DNA from 2 places in the Sphingosinicella microcystinivorans genome. Region 2 is predicted to be linked to the other one. Evidence: riboswitches for the same ligand, from Rfam matches in the RefSeq annotation. Region 2 holds a riboswitch; the other holds the start of a gene.

Region 1 (3,203 bases), 320 kb from region 2:
CGCCGTCGCGGCGAAGGCCAGCAGGCCGAGAAGGGCGATCAGCCGCCCCATTTCACCCGGATGCCGCCGAACGCGGAGATGCCCTGCGTCCGATATCCGTAGGCGTCCTCATAGGTCGCATCGAACAGGTTCTCGATGCGGCCGGTGAGTTCGAAGTCGCCGCCGAGCCTCACGCGGCCCGAAAGCGTGGCGAGCACATAGTCCTTCAGCGTCACGACGCGCGCCGGGAAGCTGTCGAAGTCCGTGTCCTTGCGATTGCCCACGTAGTTCGCCGCGAACGTCACCGAGGCGGCGTCGAAATCGGCGGTCGCGAGCAGGCTGCCGCTGTGGCGAGGCCGCCGGGCCTCGCGGAGCCGCGCGACACCCGCGAGCTGCGCCTCCCTGGCGTCGAGCCACGTGTAGCTGCCGCCGAGCGTCAGCCACGCGAGCGGCTTCGCGTCGAACGACGCTTCGATACCCCTCCGCTTGCTCTTGCCCGCCGCGTTGGCGACGCCCGACAGGAAGGTCGCGGAATCGAAGGTGGAGACGATCTCGTTCTCGAGATCGGCCTGGAACCACGTCACGTCCGCCGAGACCGCAGCCGTGCGATAGCCGACGCCCGCATCCCAGCCGACCGAGCGTTCCGGCCTCAGGTCCGGGTTGCCGACGAAGCTGCCGGGGAAGAAGCCGAACATCTCCGTGAAGGTCGGATCGGTGACGCCCTTGCCCGCGCTCGCGTGGACGGTGAAGCCGTTCTCCAGCGTGTAGCGGCCGCTCGCGCGCCACGTCGTCGCGTCCTTGAAGGCGTCGTTCTCGTCGCGGCGGACGCTCGCGCCGAGGGCGAGGCCGCCTGCGCTCAGCCCGTAGTCGAGCACGAAGCTGGTGCGGTCGCGCGAGACGCGCTGGTTGGTGCCGCCGAAATACTCGGCGTCGTCGGCAATGAAGCGCTGCGTGCGATGCTCGATCGCGCCGGTGACGCGGTGGCGGAAGGCCTCGCTGCCGAAGTCGATGCCGGTCTGGTAGCCGGTCTCGAACACCTCGGCGTCGGTGCGGTTCAGGAACGTGCCGCCGTCGCGGTTGATGTTGTCGGTGGTGACGAAGCTGCCGAAGATCTCGTGCCGCCAGCGGCCGTCCAGCGTGTCCACGCGCCCGAAGCCGCGCAGCGCGGTCGCGCGGATGCGCGTCGCGTCGCGCGTGTCGTCGCGCACGAAGACATCGTTGTAGCCGTCGAATTCGCTGAGCGAACTGGTGTGGCGCACGACGAGGCCGAGCTCGCCGTTCTCGATCGGACGCACCGAGGCCTTGGCGGAGAGCATCAGCGATTCATAGCCGTCGCGCTCCCTGATGCCGCCGCCGAAGCTGTCGATGCCCTTTGTATCGTACCAGCTCGATTGCACGACGATGCCGCCGCGCTCGCTGCCGATGCCGGCGCCGCCCGCCGCGTGGACGGTGCCGAACGAGCCCGCCTCGGCGCTGCCGAAGATGCGCGTGCCGTCCGCGGGCTCCGCCGTTGTGACGGATACGACGCCGCCGATCGCCTCGGAGCCCCACAGCGCCGACTGCGGCCCGCGCAGCACCTCGGCGCGCGCGATGCCGTCCGAGGGCAGGGTTTCCCAGCGGAACTCGCCGGAGGTGGCGGGGTCGTTGGCGGCGATGCCGTCGACGAAGACGAGCGTGTGGTTCGCCTCCGCGCCGCGGATGCGCACCTGCGTCTGCGCGCCCGTCGGGCCGGACCGCGCCACGGAGACGCCCGGCGACAGGCGCAGCACGTCGACGAGCTGCGGCAGCGCGACCGCCTCGATGGCGGCGCCGTCGATCACGGTCAGCGCGCTGCCGGTCTCGCCGTAGGCGACCGGCTCGCGGGCCGCCGAGACGATCAGCTCGGCATCGCTCGCGATGGCGGCGGATGAAAGAAGAAGTGCAACAATCATAATGTCCTCCATGACCATGTTCTCACATCGTCACAGCGGGCATGACTGCTCGCACGCGATCGGCTGGACCCGGCCGGGCGTGGACGACAGACATGGCAGGTTTCCTGGCTTGCGGATCGCCGTCTTGATGCCGCCTTCCCGGTCGGGCCCGCGAAGGGCCGTTCCAGTGGCATCGTGGCATCGAGACTAGCCGCCTACAGTTGCGGGCACAGCGCCGGTTTCGGACCGGCTTCCCTATTCTCCCCGTTGCCGGGGCACCATGTCATCCGCGGGCCATAATCGCTTGCCGCGCGGCTTGCAAGTGGCGCGCGTGTCGGCTATTGGCGCCGCTTTCCCGGCGGCTGGTCGGAAACCAGCGGCAGAAGACGGAGCAGTCCAGTGAAGCAGAACATCCACCCCGACTATCACACCATCACGGTGCAGATGACGGACGGGACCACCTACCAGACGCGTTCGACGTGGGGGAAGGAGGGCGACACGCTGCTCCTCGAAATCGACCCGACGACGCACCCGGCATGGACCGGCGGCGCGCAGAAGGTGCTCGACACCGGCGGCCGCGTCGCGCGCTTCAACAGGCGCTTCGGCGGTCTCAGCCTCGGCAAGAAGTAAGCCCCGTGCGGCGGCGTCTCGCCTGAGCGCGCCGCCGTGAACGGACTTGTCCATCACATCGACCTCAACGCCGGCGATCTCGCGGCGTCGAAGCGCGTCTACGGCCTGCTGCTGGACGCGCTCGGCTACACGTGCGTGCGTGACGACGGCGAGTGCGAGTGGGACATACGCTCGCCCGCCGGCTTCGCCTCGATCGGGCTGAAGCAGGCGCGGCTCCCGGACCACGCGCATCAGCGCTACGCCCCCGGCATCCATCACCTCGCCTGGTCGGTGGACAGCCGCGCCGAGGTGGACCGCATCCACGCCCTGCTCCGGGACGCCGGAATCCGTATCCTCGATGCGCCCGCGCTCTATCCCGAATATTCGGCGGACTATTACGCCGTGTTCTTCGAGGACCCGGACGGCATCAAGCTCGAGGTGCTGAATGCGCCGGGCTTCGCGGCCCCGGGCCGCAATCCGTGAAGGCATGGGTCTGCCACCACCTGAGCGAGGACCGCTCCGGGCTGCGCTTCGAGGCCGCGTGGCCTGACGCGCCGTCGCCCGCGCCGGGCGAGGTGCGCGTCGCGCTGAGCGCGGCGGCGCTCAACTTCCCGGACCTGCTGATGCTGTGGGGGGGATACCAGTTCAGGCCGGCGCTGCCGTTCGTGCCGGGCGTCGAGGGCGTCGGCGTCGTCACCGATACGG
Region 2 (3,203 bases):
TTAGGTAACAGGACGTGCAACTACATGCAACAGAGTGAACAACATGAACGGCTGAATTGCTTGCCTTCAAACGATATGCAACACCATGCAACGCCGTCTGACACGCCTTCTAAGCTTGGGGTCGCAGGTTCGAATCCTGCCGGGCGCGCCAATTCCACCGAGGTCTATTCCGGTCCGCTGAGGTTCCGTCCGGCGCACGTTCTATGTATGTTGGCAGTGCCCAGCCGACCGGCGGAGGCTCGGAATGCACCTGCTTCAGAGTCTGAGACGGACCAGCCCGTCAAGGAGAAAAGCCATGAGATTCGGAACACTGCACGGCGTCGCGATTGCCCTTCTGGCTCTGACCGACGCCAATCCACTACACGCGCAGGCGCAGCAGACACCACCCGCCCCGCGGATTACGCTCGAGGAGGCCCGCGTCGCGATGGACGCCGCCGAGGCCGAGGCTCGCAGCAACAGATGGAATCTCGCTTTCGTGATCACGGATGCCGAGGCCACTCCGATCTATGTACGGCGTATGGACGAGGTGCCTACGCGGAACTACGAGATCGCGATGAACAAGGTCCAGACGGCGATCACGTCCGGAATGCACACGGCCGAGTATGCCGCTGCGGTTAAGGCGCAGCGGATACAGCCCATCGAGGGGGCGCTCACGTTCGATGGGGGGCTGCTGCTGCGAAGAGGCGGCCAGGTCGTGGGGGCGTTCAGTGCGAGCGGCGCCCGCGGTGCGGAAGATGCTCAGGCCGTGCGTGCCGGGATGGCGGCCATCGGCATCGAGCCGTAGTCCGGAGTCGTTAGCCGCGGCTGGTGGTACGGAGTGGCTGCTTGGCTTAGGCTTGGCGCATCAGCTGCCGCTCACCGGGATCCGCTGGTGCGAATCCGAGCAAGCCGTTTAAGTGCTATCCCATTCGGTCAGGGTTGCGAATAACGCGTTTGCCGAAGGGCAAACGCGACGTGAAAAGTTCGCCGCGGCAGTGTCGTCCGTGATCGAGAATATTGACATGATTCCCGGCCGGTGCTCTAGATGTAGTGGTCGTGGTCCTTTGAATCGCAAGATCAAGGGTTAAAAGGGAAGCCGGTGCGCCTTCGGGCAAGGCCGGTGCTGTCCCCGCAACTGTAAGCGGCGAGCCGCTGTCGATCGTGTCACTGACGCAGGTTCAAGCGTCGGGAAGGCCAGACAGCCGCTGTGACCCGCGAGCCAGGAGACCTGCCGCGACACCATGAACGTCCTCGGGCGGGGTGTCCCGGTGGTCGCTTGCTGGTGGCCGGCTGCTTGAGCCGACCCGTTTTCCCGCAGGCGTCTGCCCCGGCCTTGCCCCAACCCAGTGGGGTGCCGATGTCTGAACTGTCCGATCTGTCTCAAGGCAATTCCCTGCGCGCCGCATTGCCGCGGGCGATCGTCAAGCGCGGCGGCGAGACGACCGTCTTCGATGCCGGCAGGATCTGCTCCGCGATCGCGCGTGCCGGTCAGGCCAGCGGCGGGTTCGGCGGCGAGGAAGCCGATCGACTCACGCATGAGGCGGTCAAGGTGATCGCGCACCGCTTCGCCGGCTCGACGCCGCACATCGAGGACGTGCAGGACATCGTCGAGCAGGTGTTGATCGCGGCCGACCATGTCGCGACCGCGCGCGCCTATGTCGTCTATCGCGAGAAGCGCGGACAGGCGCGGCAGGACCGGAAGACGGTGGTCGACGTCGCCGTCTCCATCAATGAATATCTCGACCGCACCGACTGGCGCGTCAACGCCAACGCCAACCAGGGCTATTCGCTGGGCGGGCTCATCCTCAACCTTTCCGGCAAGGTCGTCGCCAACTACTGGCTGTCGCACATCTATCCGCCGGAAGTCGGCCGCGCCCATCGCGAGGGCGACATCCACATTCACGACCTCGACATGCTGGCCGGCTACTGCGCCGGCTGGTCGCTGCGCATGTTGTTGACCGAAGGGCTGAACGGCGTGCCCGGCAAGATCGAGGCGGGTCCGCCGAAGCACCTGTCGAGCGCGGTCGGGCAGATCGTCAATTTCCTCGGTACGCTGCAAAACGAATGGGCGGGCGCGCAGGCGTTCAGCTCGTTCGATACCTACATGGCGCCGTTCATCCGCAAGGACCGGCTCGGCTACGGCGAGGTGCTGCAATCAATTCAGGAACTGATCTACAACCTCAACGTCCCCTCGCGCTGGGGCACGCAGACGCCTTTCACAAATCTCACCTTCGACTGGATCTGTCCGGAGGACCTGCGCGACCAGGTGCCGATCGTCGGCGGCGAGGAGATGGATTTCACCTATGGCGACCTTCAGTCCGAAATGGACATGATCAACCGCGCCTACATGGAGGTGATGACCAAAGGCGACGCCAAGGGGCGCGTCTTCACGTTCCCGATCCCGACCTACAACATCACGCCGGATTTCCCGTGGGACAGCGAGAACGCCGACCACCTGTTCGAGATGACGGCGAAGTACGGCCTGCCCTATTTCCAGAACTTCATCAATTCCGAGCTGAAGCCGAACATGATCCGCTCGATGTGCTGCCGGCTCCAACTCGACCTCACCGAGTTGCTGAAGCGCGGCAACGGCCTGTTCGGCAGCGCCGAGCAGACCGGCTCGATCGGCGTGGTCACCGTCAATTGCGCGCGGCTCGGCCATCTCTGTCGCGGCAACGAGGCGGGCCTGTTCCAGCGCCTCGACACGCTGCTTGAGACCGGCCGCAACAGCCTCGAGATCAAGCGCAAGGTGGTGCAGCACTATATGGACAGCGGGCTGTTCCCTTACAGCAAGCGCTATCTCGGCACGCTTCGCAACCACTTCGCGACGCTCGGCGTCAACGGCATCAACGAGATGATCCGCAACTTCACTGCCGACTGCGAGACCATCGCCACGCCCTGGGGCCATGCCTTCGCCGTGCGCCTGCTCGACCACGTGCGGTCGCGCATCCGGGAATTCCAGGAGGAAACCGGCAGCCTGTTCAATCTGGAGGCGACGCCGGCGGAAGGCACCACCTACCGCTTCGCCAAGGAAGACCGCAAGCGCTACCCCGGCATCCTGCAGGCCGGCACCGACGAGAACCCCTATTACACCAATTCGAGCCAGCTTCCGGTCGGCTTCACCGACGATCCGTTCGAGGCGCTCGAGCGTCAGGACGAATTGCAGCGTAAATATACCGGCGGCACCGTGCTGCATCTCTATATGGGCGCGCGCCTGTCGTCCG

Evidence for each region. Region 2 has a riboswitch for cobalamin ahead of PE061_RS14525 (ribonucleoside triphosphate reductase). Riboswitches for the same ligand answer to the same signal wherever they lie in the genome.
Region 1: another riboswitch for cobalamin. It lies ahead of PE061_RS16015 (TonB-dependent receptor plug domain-containing protein); the one in region 2 lies ahead of PE061_RS14525 (ribonucleoside triphosphate reductase).

What each region holds. Positions count from the first base shown of each region.
Region 1 is NZ_CP116005.1:3,338,548-3,341,750, forward strand. It holds gene PE061_RS16010 (ABC transporter substrate-binding protein) at 1-51, opposite strand, end outside; gene PE061_RS16015 (TonB-dependent receptor plug domain-containing protein) at 39-1,910, opposite strand; cobalamin riboswitch at 1,987-2,187, opposite strand; gene rpmE (50S ribosomal protein L31) at 2,289-2,519, shown strand; gene PE061_RS16025 (VOC family protein) at 2,556-2,981, shown strand; gene PE061_RS16030 (zinc-binding dehydrogenase) at 2,978-3,203, shown strand, end outside.
Region 2 is NZ_CP116005.1:3,021,613-3,024,815, forward strand. It holds gene PE061_RS14520 (GlcG/HbpS family heme-binding protein) at 296-784, shown strand; cobalamin riboswitch at 1,020-1,230, shown strand; gene PE061_RS14525 (ribonucleoside triphosphate reductase) at 1,337-3,203, shown strand, end outside.